4 regions of the Mesorhizobium sp. C120A genome follow, and region 4 is predicted to be linked to each of the others. Evidence: predicted binding sites of a transcription regulator. Region 4 holds the regulator's gene; each other region holds the start of a gene.
The links. The regulator LexA, encoded in region 4, represses DNA repair genes until DNA is damaged. The targets are predictions, from matches to a motif close to TGTTCNNNNTGTGTTCNG.
Positions count from the first base shown of each region.

Region 1: the regulator LexA is predicted to act here: its motif matches at 1,782-1,799, upstream of NL532_RS04050 (ImuA family protein).
Region 2: the regulator LexA is predicted to act here: its motif matches at 1,353-1,370, upstream of NL532_RS01480 (putative DNA modification/repair radical SAM protein).
Region 3: the regulator LexA is predicted to act here: its motif matches at 2,114-2,131, upstream of NL532_RS26615 (PA0069 family radical SAM protein).

Region 1 is NZ_CP100476.1:825,993-829,199, forward strand. Features, by position in the region: gene NL532_RS04045 (Y-family DNA polymerase) at 1-765, opposite strand, end outside; gene NL532_RS04050 (ImuA family protein) at 707-1,759, opposite strand; gene NL532_RS04055 (metallopeptidase family protein) at 1,989-2,411, shown strand; gene NL532_RS04060 (DUF1737 domain-containing protein) at 2,575-2,781, opposite strand; gene NL532_RS04065 (HpcH/HpaI aldolase/citrate lyase family protein) at 2,821-3,207, opposite strand, start outside.
Region 2 is NZ_CP100476.1:315,009-318,215, reverse strand. Features, by position in the region: gene NL532_RS01485 (glutamine synthetase family protein) at 1-1,252, shown strand, start outside; gene NL532_RS01480 (putative DNA modification/repair radical SAM protein) at 1,372-2,607, shown strand; gene NL532_RS01475 (UdgX family uracil-DNA binding protein) at 2,610-3,207, shown strand, end outside.
Region 3 is NZ_CP100476.1:5,411,213-5,414,419, reverse strand. Features, by position in the region: gene rnhB (ribonuclease HII) at 32-730, opposite strand; gene NL532_RS26615 (PA0069 family radical SAM protein) at 885-2,039, opposite strand; gene NL532_RS26610 (glycosyltransferase) at 2,190-2,693, shown strand; gene NL532_RS26605 (hypothetical protein) at 2,946-3,207, shown strand, end outside.
Region 4 is NZ_CP100476.1:3,883,531-3,886,737, forward strand. Features, by position in the region: gene kynU (kynureninase) at 1-400, opposite strand, end outside; gene NL532_RS18825 (GntR family transcriptional regulator) at 568-1,332, shown strand; gene lexA (transcriptional repressor LexA) at 1,538-2,320, shown strand; gene NL532_RS18835 (ComEC/Rec2 family competence protein) at 2,314-3,207, opposite strand, start outside.

The sequences.
Region 1 (3,207 bases), 3.1 Mb from region 4:
AAACAACAGCAGCGCCAGCATCCTTGCGCCTTCGCCGCGGCGTTCGAGATCGGCCTTCAGCGTCACCGCCAGCAAGAGCACCAGCCGTTCGATCTCGGCGGTCAGCACGACCGGCTCGGCCAGGTGGCGTTCGACTGAAAGGGGCGCCACCGGCAGGCGCGGCGATACCGCCTCGTCGAGGCGGCCGAGCGCCTGGTCAAGACGCAACAGCAAGGTCGCGCCGAAACGGCGGGCGAGCGGCGCGCGCGGCGCTGCCATGACCGCGCCGGCGGTGCGCAGACCGACGCTTTCCAGGCTGGCGCGGATATCGGCCTCGATGCGCAGTGCGGCCAGCGGCAAGGGGGCGAGCAGCGCTTCTTCCTCGCCGGAGACAACGATGCGGTCGCCGCAAAAGCGCGCTGCCGCCCAGGCTGCACCCGGCGTCGCGGCCAACCCGGCGCGGACATCGAAACCCTGCTGGAAAAACCGCGCAAGGATGTCGTCCAGCATGGCGCGCTCGCCGCCGAACAGGTGGGTACAGCCGGTGACGTCGAGATAAAGCCCGTCGACGCCGTCAAGCGCCACCAGCGGCGTATAGCGGTCGCACCAGTCGGCGAGGCCTTCGAGCAGCCGGCGGTCGGCCTCCGGATCGGCCTCGACAATGTCGATCGAGGGATGCATGGCACGGGCGTCGGCAATGCCCATGCCAGGCTTCAGATGCAGCGCCTCAGCCCGCTCGTCGAGGGCCGATATGCGCTGGGCGTTGCGGTCGCGATGGCTGATCACGAGCGGTGGGTGAGATGGCGGCAGATGATCCGAAGGCCGGGAACGCCACGACCGTCCCAGGCGCTGGCGCAGGATCCGTTCTGCCGCCAGATGCGGGAACCACAGCGACAGAATTCTCTGCCCGTTTTTCGCGGGGCTTTCTTTCTTCGAATGCGTGTTCATCGGGGTTCCACTCCAGTGTGAATTGTCCAGGCAGAGCGGTGCGGCTCTTGCCGATGCTGACGGTGAAGGCAGGGTGGCCGATCGAGCCGGCAAGCGGCCCGGCGATCGTCCGGCGCGATTTCGCTGGTGCAGCCGACACGATGAGGCGCACCGGGGCGGCGGTCGGCTCGGCTTCGCCGGCCTGGCGCAGCAGGAACACCGGCCGGCCGGCGTTTTGGGCGCGCGCGTGCAGCCGGCGCGTCGCGGTGAGGTCGAGCCGCTGCGGGCTGCCACGGATTTCGAGGATGATTGCGGCGAGCGCCGTCATCTTGGCGGCCTCCTCGGCTACCCACAGCGCATCGGTGAGTTTCGGCGCCTCGGAAAACAGCAATTGCTCCGGTGCGAGACCGAACATGCCCTGCAATCCCCTGGCATAGGGAAAGCCGGCCTCGCGAAAAATCTCCGATGTGCCGATCCACAGCACGGGCAAGGGCTGGCCCTTGAGGATCAGGCTGACAAGCGACAGCACAAAGCCGGCGACGGCCCCGGCATTGCGGGTCTCAAGGCCATGGATTTCGCTCAAGGCGGCTTTCGGAAGGCCGCCGCTCAGCGCCGCATCGAGGCGCTCGACGCCGGTGGCCAGGAAAGCATCCGGCGAAGCCACGGCAAGCCCGCGCCGGATGATGGTGACATCGGCATCGGGTTCAGGCGCGGCGTCGAGACCGCCGCCAGGACCCGCGCGCAGCCCCTCGCCAGCCGGCGCGGCCAGGCGCTCGGGCAGCGTTCCCTCGATCTTCGCGATCTGGCGGCGCAGGGCAAAAACAGTCTCCCGCGCCACGGCTGATGTCGCCATGACGGTCAATTTCTCTCACAATTGTTCCTGTTATGTTCCCATAGATTCCAGAGGGTGCCGGAAGAGTCAAGCGGAGTCAGAAGGAATTTATTCCTTGATCAAAGGTGGCGAGGCCAACCTTGGACTTTGGTCGCAGCCATTCGGCGCAAAGAAACAGTCATCGGCCAGGTACCCGTCCATTTGCCGAGTCCGGAGGGAAAGCCTATATGCCGGGATCAAAGGACAAAGCATGGCCCGCATCTACAAGACCCGCACCTGGCACGATGAACTCTCGCCCTCGATCGAGGAGATGGAGTTTCTGGCGCTGGAGGCGTACGCGCATCTGCCCGACGATTTCCGCAAGCTGACCGGCGAGATCGTCATCATGATCGCCGAATTCCCGACCGACGAGATCATGGACGATCTGTCGCTGGAGACGCCGTTCGACCTGCTCGGCCTGTTCGAGGGCCGCGGCATCGCCGAGCGCTGGAACCCGCAGACCGGCGAAGGCCCGAACCGCATCACCCTCTACCGCCGCGCCATCCTCGACTACTGGGCCGAGAACGAAGAGACGCTGGGCGACATCGTCACCCACGTGCTGATCCACGAGATCGGCCACCATTTCGGCCTGTCGGATGATGATATGGAGAAAATCGAAGAGGCGGCGGAGTGAGGCTGCGCCGATATTCAGGTGAAGCCGGCCTGCGAACGGCAGCTTCCTGCGCTTCCGGTGCTCGCGTACTTTAAGTACGCTCCGCTCCGGTTCTCGGAAACCACTGTTCTCGGCTCGGCCTGACCTGAATCTCGACACAGCCTGCGTCCGTGCCTGGCAAAGCCTACCAGTCGCTCAGCTTGGTATCCGGCCCGTATTCCTGGCCGTCGATATCCTTCACCACCGCCTGGCCGCAGCGCATCGATTTGGTCTTCTTGTCGTAGGCGTAGGTCGGTGAGCCGTACAGGTGCCAGCCCTTGTTCAGCGCCGCGGTGACCTTGTGGCAGAAGGTTGAATCGTCGGGGGCGGACAAAAAGCGGTAAAGTCTCATGGGTCAGATCCTGTCGTGAGTTCGTCTTTTCGGGGCGGATCATGCGCCGATGGCGGCGGCCTTCGCCAGCAATTTCTCGGCCTGCGCCAGATGCAGCCGCTCGACCATCCTGCCGTTCAGAGCAATCACGCCCTTGCCGGCATTTTCCGGCAAGGCGAAGGCATCCTTCACCGCGCGCGCCTCGGCGAGAGCTTCGGGCGCGGGCGCAAAGGCGCGGTTGGCGGTTTCGATCTGGGCGGGGTGGATCAGCGTCTTGCCATCGAACCCCATGGCAGCGGCTTCCGTGCATTCGCGCGCAAACGCGTCGAGGTCGCGAAAATCGTTGGAGACGCCGTCGAGCATGTCGATGCCGCCGGCCCGCGCCGCCAGCACCATCTGCATCAGCCAAGGCACGAGGTAGCGCCGATCAGGCGTCGCCAGAATGCC
Region 2 (3,207 bases), 3.1 Mb from region 4:
GCTGAAAAGCATCTTCGAGGGCGGCCGCCACATGCCGATCTCGATCCTCGGCCTCGACATCACCGGCGAGGATGTGCACGAAACCGGGCTGATCTGGACGACTGGAGACGGCGATCTCAGGGCATGGCCGATCCCCGGCACGCTGGTGCCGCTTTACGGCACGAACCCGCCGCGCGGCCAGTTGCTGATGGCGATGTACCATCTCGAGGGACAGCCTATGTCGTCGGACCCACGGCTGGCGCTGGCCAGGCAGGTCGACATCTTGGCGGCCAAGGGCCTCTATCCCGCCGGCGCCTTCGAACTCGAATTTTTCCTGCTTGCCAATGAGCGTGACGCCGACGGCAAGGTAAAGCCGGCGGACGCCGTGCTCGACGGCCGCCGCTCGGCCAAGACGGAAGTCTATTCCGTCGACCATCTGCACGGCATGGAGCCGCTGTTTTCCGACATCTATGCCGCGGCCAAGGCGCAAGGCATTCCGGCCGAAACGGTGATTTCCGAATACGCGCCCGGCCAGTACGAGCTGACGCTGAACTATCGCAAGGATGTCATGCGGGCGGCCGACGACCTCGTCATGTTGAAGCGGCTGGTGCGGGCGCAGGCGCGCCGCCATGGTGTCACCGCCTGCTTCATGGCCAAGCCGATCGAAAAATACGCCGGCTCCGGCATGCATTTCCATGTTTCGTTGCAGGACAAGAACGGCCGCAACGTTTTTGCCGAGGCTGGCGGCGAAAGCTGGTCGCTGCCGCTGCTGCAGGGGCTCGGCGGGCTGATCCAGACCATGGCCGAATCGATGCTGGTGTTTGCGCCGCACGCCAATTCCTGGCGGCGCTTCGTCTCGCAGTCCTATGCGCCGGTGGCGCCGACCTGGGGCGTCAACAACCGTTCGGTGGCGCTGCGCATCCCGGCGGGCGACGCCAAGAACCGGCGCATCGAGCACCGGCCGTCGGGTGTCGACGCCAATCCCTACCTGATCGCGGCAACGGTGCTGGCCGGCATCATCAAGGGTCTGGATGAAGGCCTCGACCCCGGCCCCGAAACCACTGGGAATGGCTATGAAGCCGCCATCACGCGCACGACCATGCCGGTCGACTGGCGCGCTGCGATCGAGGCGGCGCGGGCATCGAGCTTCCTGAAAGAGGCGCTTGGCGAGGATCTGCATCGCACCTTCGTGGCGATCAAGCAGTCGGAGTATCTGCGCGTCGCCCGCACCGTCAGCGAGCTGGATTACCACCTCTACCTCCATGAGGTCTGAGAGACCGCCTGGAACTCGGGCAGTCGTCCTGCTAGCCCGACGATCAGGCGGCGATTACTTTTTCGCCGCCTGCATCAAATGAGGTGGCGCTGCAGCCTTCAAGAACATATCATGAACGGATGAGCGCACCTACCGTCCGTGAAAAGCTGGCAATCCTGTCTGACGCCGCCAAATACGATGCTTCCTGCGCCTCGTCCGGCTGGGCGAAGAAGGATTCGCTCCAATCCGGCGGTATCGGCTCCACAGAAGGCATGGGCATCTGCCATTCCTACGCGCCGGATGGCCGCTGCATTTCGCTCCTGAAAATCCTGCTCACCAATTTCTGCATTTACGATTGCAGCTACTGCATCAACCGCTCGTCATCGAATGTGCGCCGCGCCCGCTTTAGCATCGACGAGGTGGTGAAGCTGACCATGGATTTCTACCGGCGCAACTACATCGAGGGCCTCTTCCTGTCCTCCGGCGTCATCCGTTCGCCCGACGAGACCATGGCCGAGATGGTGGAGGTGGCGCGGCGGCTGCGGCTGGACGAAAAATTCTCCGGCTATATTCATCTGAAGACCATTCCGGAAAGCTCGGCCGAACTGGTCGAGCAGGCCGGGCTCTACGCCGACCGGCTGTCTATCAACGTCGAACTGCCGACCGATGAGGGCGTCAAGAAACTGGCGCCGGAGAAGAAGCCGGAAACGATCCGCCTTTCCATGGCGAACCTGCGCCGGAAGATGGAGGAAAAAGCCGAGCCGACGCTGAGGACCAAGAAGCGCGAACGCTTTGCGCCCGGAGGTCAGTCGACGCAGATGATCGTCGGCGCCGACAAGACATCCGACGACGGCATCTTGCACACCAGTGCGCGGCTCTATGGCAGCTACCATCTGCGGCGCGTCTATTACTCCGCCTTCAGCCCGATCCCGGATTCGTCATCGTCGCTGCCGCTGCAGAAACCGCCGCTGATGCGCGAGCACCGGCTCTATCAGGCCGACTGGCTGATGCGCTTCTACGGCTTTTCGCAGCCGGAAATCCTCGCCGGCAGCAGCGACGGCATGCTCGATCTCGCCATTGACCCCAAGCTCGCCTGGGCTTTGCGCAATCGGGCGAGGTTTCCCGTCGACATCAACCGCGCCGATCGGGAAGCGCTGCTGCGGGTTCCGGGTCTGGGCACCAAGGTGGTGGCGAAGATCCTTGAAACCCGCCGCCACCGACACATGCGGCTGGAAGATGTCGGACGGATCTGCCATTCGATCGCCAAGCTGAGGCCCTTCATCATCGCCGAAGGCTGGTCGCCGGGTGGACTAACGGACAAGACCGGCTTGCGCGACACGATCGTAAAGTCCTGCGAACAACTGTCTCTGTTTTGACCATGCAGCCGGCCCAGCTCGACCTTGCCCGATACACTGTCCGGCTAGCGAGCCAGACCGATTTCGCCGGTTGGCGCGATGCGGCACGGCGTCTGGCGCTGAATGAGGTCCGACCTGAGGATATTAGTTGGGGTGTCGGGTCCGACGCCAATGATACTCAAGATGCCTTGCCGGCGGTGCCAGAGGGCGCGCAGCTTACCGTCCCGCGCGAGTTCATCGCCCATGCCGAAACGGCCTTCTGCCACTCCGACCCCGGCCGGTTTGCCTTTCTCTACTGGATGCTTTGGCGCCTGCGCACCGAGCCGAAACTGCTGGCGATCGCATCCGATCCCGACACCAGGCGGCTCGAAGCCATGGAAAAGGCGGTGCGGCGCGACAGCCATAAGATGCATGCCTTCGTACGCTTCCGGAAGATCGGCGACGGCGAGAACGAGCGCTACGTCGCCTGGTTCGAGCCGGAGCATTTCATTGTCGAGCGCAACGCGGATTTCTTCGTCCGGCGGTTCACCGGCATGCGCTGGACCATCCTGACGCCCTATGCCTCCGCCGACTGGAACGGCGAAAGGCTGGCGATCGGGCCGGGTGCGGCCAAGGGCGATG
Region 3 (3,207 bases), 1.5 Mb from region 4:
CTGCCGGCCATCTCCCCCTCAAGGGGGGAGATTAGCTGTCCAACCCGACAAACCCTTCTTCTTCCACCACCTCAACCCCACCCAGCCTGAACGGCGCGAATGATGCCCGGTGCAGCCTTGCCACCGGCCCATGCGCTTCGATCGCGGTGCGGTGCCGCACGGTGGCGTAGCCCATATGGACCTCGAACCCGTAGCGCTCGTGATGGCTGCCGCAGCCGCACATCATGCGGTCGCGCATCACCTTGGCGACGATCGAGGCGGCGGCGATCGATTGCGAGCGCTGGTCGCCCTTGATCAGCGCGCGGCCTTCGCAGAGGAGGCCCGGCGGCACATCGCGGCCATCGGCCAGCGCCAGCTTCGCCTGGATCGGCAGGCCGGCAAGGGCGCGGCGCATGGCTTCCAGGCTGGCCTTGAGGATGTTGCTGCCGTCAATGCCTTCGGCGCTGACCGAGGCCATCGACACGCCGAGCGCTGACCCCAGGATTTTCAGGAACAGCGCCTCGCGCTGCAAATGGTTGAGCCGTTTGGAATCGTCGAGCCCGTCGGGAATGTTGGCGGGATCGAGGATCACGGCCGCCGCCACCACCGGCCCCGCCAGCGGACCGCGGCCGGCCTCGTCCATGCCTGCCACCGGCCACAGGCCTTCGGCCATCGCCTTCGTCTCGAAGGAGAAATCGGGCTTTTCGACGATTTCGAAAAGAAGCGGAGAATCGGAACGTGCGCGAGCCATGTTGCGGCGAGGTTCGCATCGGCTCCGATTCTCCGCAAGTCCCTCCAGGGTCGAGTGGGGCAAGACCGGGAGGGCACCGTCTGCAGGCCGGGGGACAGGCCGGACGGGATTCTTGGGTCGCCTGACAGCCACGAGGGCAGGGCAAGCGCTACTCTCAGAGCAGCATCAGCTGCTCGGTCGCCTTGGCGGCGGCGACAAACTGGTCGGTTCGGAGCGTGCGCCGCTCGGCGTTGAGGCCGAGCCGCTTGGCCGTGATCTCGAAGCGCCGGCCGATCTGCCAGGCATAGGGGCCGGCGCCTTTCATCCGCTTGCCCCATTCCGAATCATAGTCCTTGCCGTCGCGCATCGAACGGATCAGCGACATCACGTGCCGGTAGCGGTCGGGATAATGGCGCAGCAGCCAGTCCTTGAAGATCGGCGCCACCTCGAGCGGCAGGCGCAGGATGACATAGCCGGCCTCGCGGGCGCCTGCGGCGCGTGCCGAATCGAGGATGCGCTCCATCTCCTGGTCGGTCAGGCCGGGAATGATCGGCGCCACCATGACAGAGGCCGGGATGCCGGCATCGGAAAGCTGCCGGATCGCCTCAAGCCGCTTGGTCGGCGTCGACGCGCGTGGCTCCATGGTGCGCGCCAGCATGCGGTCCATCGTCGTCACCGACAGCGCCACCTTGGCCAAGCCCCGTTCGGCCATGCGCGACAAGATGTCGATGTCGCGCGTCACCAGATGGGATTTGGTGACGATGCCGACCGGATGGCCGCGCGCCTCCAGCACTTCGAGGATCTCGCGCATGATCCGGTATTGTTTCTCGATCGGCTGGTAGGGATCGGTGTTGGTGCCGATCGCGATGGTGCGCGGCTGATAGCCATCCTTCGACAGTTCCTTGTCGAGCAGCCGCGCCGCATCCGGCTTGGCAAACAGCTTCGCTTCGAAATCCAGCCCCGGCGACAGGCCCATGAAGGAATGCGTCGGCCGGGCGAAACAATAGACGCAGCCATGCTCGCAGCCGCGATAGGGGTTGATCGAGCGGTCGAAGGAAATGTCGGGCGATTCGTTGCGGGTGATGATGGTGCGCGGCTTCTCGACCTGCACTTCGGTCTTGAACGGCGGCAATTCCTCCAGCGAATTCCAGCCGTCGTCGAACACATGCCGGCTGACCGGCTCGAACCGGCCGGACGGGTTGATGCCCGCGGAACGGCCGCGGTTGCGATCCGGACGGACGCGCATGCCGCTCTGTTCGATCATCGCATTGGCCATCTCGGCTCGCCCTGCTCCGAAAGCAGCAATGTCCGCACGCACGATATGTTCCATTTTGGCCCTTTCCCAAGGACTGTCGGCTGGCTGTCGAATCGCTCTGTTCATGAAAATAATCCTATTTCGCTGATGAGAACAAAGCAAGAACTTTTTCGTTGGGCCATGCAAAACTGGCGCTGCGCCGGGCTTTCCGCTATTCGGCTAAAAATGCTCAGCGTTCTCATCGAAACCCGGGATGACGAAGAAGGCCTTGCCCGCACGCTCGCCTCGTTGATCGGCGGCGCGGTCGAGGGCGTGGTGCGCGATGTCATCGTCTGCGACACCGGCTCGACCGACCAGACGCATCGGGTTGCCGATCATGCCGGCTGCCACTTCGTGGCCGGCGGCATTGCCGCGGGAATCAGGCAGGCGAAGGGTGACTGGCTGCTGTTTCTGGAACCCGGCGCAAGGCTGGCGGAGGGCTGGATCGACGACGTTGTCGCTCACACGGCGCGGCAAACCATGCCGGCGCGCTTTTGCCGTGCGCGCGGCAGCCGCACGCCGTTCCTGTCACGGGTGTTTTCGGGCAACCGGGCGCTGGCCGAAGGGCTGGTCATCAGCAAGCGCCAGGCCGCTGCCCTGTCGAAGAACGCGCACAGCGCCGAAGCCCTTGCGCGCGGTCTCGCCACCAGGCGGCTCGACGCCGAAATCTGGCTGGCGCCGAAGAAGTGATGTTTCTCCCTTTTCCCGTTCCCAGGGAGAAGGGTGCCCGAAGGGCGGATGAGGAGCAGCGTCGGCGTCTCATCCGCATTGGCACGGTCGCAGCACCATCCCTCTTTTTCGCCGCAAAAAGCTATTGTGCATTGCACAAAAGCTGACGCGGGATTAGCATTCCGTTGATGCGGGATATCGGGGTTTGGGTAGTGCCGGAGCGGTAAGCAAGCGCCGCGTCGTCGTTGCTGCCGTTCATATCTGAGGACCCCGATGAACCTTTCGTCCCCTGACAAATCCGGCGCCCCCAGTCTGGAAGCCATTGCCCGCAACGGCAGCCTGCTCCGCCGCATTGCGGTGCGTATCCCGACCTATCTGTCCGACCTGCGCGAAAATCCCGCATGGCTGCCGATGTTCGTGCTTGCCCGCACCATGCCGGCGCGCAAGCTGCACTGGCTTGGCGCCAAAGCCGCGCGCCCCGCGCAGAGTGCCGGAGCGACGATGTTCAGGGGCGTCGACCTCAAGTCGATCGTCG
Region 4 (3,207 bases):
TGTAGAGGTCGGTCGGGAAACTGTCGCCCTCGGCAACGATGACCGACCGATCCGGCCGCATGCCGAGCGCTGCGTGCAGCAGCTTGTAGATGTTGATCGAGGTTGTGTCGCAGACCACCGTCTGCCCATCAGCCGCGCCGATCAGTCGCCCGAGCTGATCTCCGAGTTCCACCGGCATGTTGAACCAGCCGGCGGTGTTCCAGGCGCGAATGAGATCGTGCGCCCATTCCTGCGTGGCGGCCTGCTGCAGTTCGCTGAAGACGACCGCTGACGCGGCGCCCAGGGAATTGCCGTCGAGATAAATCACGCCTTGCGGCAAGACAAAGCGTCCGCGCATGGAGCGCAGCGGATCGGCGGCATCCATTGCTTCGATTGTAGCGAGATCGGGTGTCGTGCTCATGATCCGGCGCCCCTCCATGGACAAACGCGCGCGGCGGAGCCTGCCGCCCAAACATGCCGGCGATCTTGAGTGGTCGCCCTTGAACTGTCAAACATTATATATAATTCACCCATTGAAAGGCTTTGATATATAATGATCCGCCGAGCGTTTATGTCTGATGGATCACGATGCTGGATGACGAGCAGACCTCGAAGACGGAAGCGGCCTATCGCCTGCTCAGGCGCGATATTCTTGCGACCCGGCTGGCGCCTGCCGCGCCGTTGAAGCTGAGCACGCTGCGCAACACCTACGGCATCGGCTGGACGCCGTTGCGCGAGGCGCTGTCGCGGCTGGAGGCGGAACGGCTTGTGACCGCCATCAGCAACCGCGGGTTTGCGGTCGCTCCCGTCTCTCGGGCGGAGCTCGAGGATTTGGCGCGTGCGCGGCTGGTGGTCGAACTGCCCCTGCTGGTGGAATCGATCGAGGAGGGCGACCGTGAGTGGGAAGACGCGGTCGTTGCCGCCCACTATCGTCTCTCACGGTGCGGGTCTGTTCTCGACGATCCATCGGATGATGCGGTCGACGCGTGGTACGAAAAACACGATGCCTTCCATGCGGCGCTGCTCAGTGCCGCGACATCCAGCTGGCTGCTGCGCTTCAATGCGACGATTTCCGACCAATTGCATCGCCATCACCGCTTTCTGGGTCTGGCCCCGACGCTGCGCGCCGCCGCCGGCCGCACGGATGGCCACCGGAAGGCCGTGGCGGCCCTGCGCGACGCCGTGGCGATCGAACACCATACCGCCCTGATGGAAGCGGCCCTCGATCGCGACGTCGAACGTGCGAAAACTCTGATGACCGCTCACATCGGCTACACGCTGCAGGTCTATGCCCAGAGTGAACCCGGCGCGGATGCTGCGCAGCCCCGTCCGAAAAGGAAGCGGCGATCGTAGCCGACGACGCAGGGCACTTTGTCTTCGTTTCACCCCGTTGCCGGCCAACGACTACGAGCGGCGCTCGCAGCGCCGAACGTTACGCTGAACAAAACGTCAACACATTCATTAAACTTTAAAAGGTTGCGGAACACAACTGGAACAGATAGGGTTTGTTCTGGGTTTGTTTTTTCTGATTCTGGTTTCAGAACCCTTGGGGGCCGCGATGCTGACGCGCAAACAACATGAGCTTCTGATGTTCATCCATGAACGCCTGAAGGAGAGCGGAATCCCGCCGTCCTTCGACGAGATGAAGGAAGCGCTCGACCTCGCCTCCAAGTCCGGCATCCACCGCCTGATCACGGCGCTTGAGGAGCGCGGTTTCATTCGCCGGCTGCCGAACCGGGCGCGCGCGCTGGAAGTGCTGCGGCTGCCCGACTCGATCGCACCAGGCCTCAATGCGGCGAGGAAGTTTTCGCCGAGCGTCATTCAGGGCAGTCTTGGTCAAACCGGCCAAGGGCAAGGCGGCCAAGGACAAGGCGCGTTGGGCCAAGGCGGTCTCGGCCGCCAGATCAAGCCGGGCTCGCCGTCGCGTTCGATGTCGGCCGGCAATGACGATGCCGTTTCCGCGATTTCAATCCCGGTTATGGGACGCATCGCCGCCGGCGTGCCGATCGACGCCATCCAGCATCAGACCCATTCGATCTCGGTGCCGCCCGATATGATCATGGGCGGCGAACACTACGCGCTCGAGGTCAAGGGCGATTCGATGATCGAGGCCGGCATTTTCGATGGCGACACGGTCATCATCCGCAATGCCGACACAGCCAGCCCCGGCGAGATCGTGGTGGCGTTGGTCGACGATGAGGAAGCGACCCTGAAACGCTTCCGCCGCAAGGGCGCCTCGATCGCCCTGGAAGCCGCCAACCCGGCCTACGAGACCCGCATTTTTGGACCGGACAGGGTGAAGGTGCAGGGCAAGCTTGTCGGATTGATCCGGCGCTACTGAGCCGGCTTGGGTTTGTACTTTTCACGCTGGTTGTAAGGCGGCAGGCCGCGCGCTTCGCGGGAGAAGCGGCGTTGCTCGTGCCAGGGGCGATACGGCTTGTCGACGGCGAAGCGGATGGTTGGCGCTGCAGCTGCCGATTGCGGATCGAAGAAGACGGCGGCGCTGCCGTCGCGGGCCAGCTGTTTCTTCGTCACGACCAGCACCAGCGGGTCGCGGCACGGATTGTAGGCGGTGGCGTCATCGATGACGATCAGGCTCGCGAAGGCACAGGCCGGCCGCGCCGTCTTGCGGTCTTTCGCAAGCGCTACAATGGCTCCGGAAGGGTGCCGGGCGATACAGAGATCGCCGGTGCAATAGAAGGGCGAGCCGGGCGGCAGATCGAGCGGATCGAGATCGAACCGCGTATCTGTTGCCTCGAAAATCTCAGGTGGGATAATGGTTTTGGCCCGCAGCGCCCGTTTCCAATTGTCCGTGGTGAATTCGTTGGAGCGTTCGCGGTTGAGGGCGAGTTCGCCGCCACCGATCGGCATGGCCACCAGATGCGCATCCTCGGATATGAGCACGTCGGGCGTAAGCACCTGCGGCACCGTCAACAGGCCGGCCAGCGCGAAAGGCACGGCCGCCAACCTGAGCCAGGTGGTGGCCATGGTGGCGATGACGAGGGCGACCGCCACCAACAGCACCGAGCGGATGGAGATCAGCCCGACGGCGTCGACCGGCGAGCGCTCGGAAATCCAGGCCGATATAGCGATCATCGCCATCAGACCCTTGCCCATCACATAGAGGAACGGCCCGTCGGCGCCGAACGGCATCGCCAGTGCGCTGAGCACGGCAAAAGGCATGACGATCAACGAAACAATCGGCATCACGGCCAGATTGGCGATCAG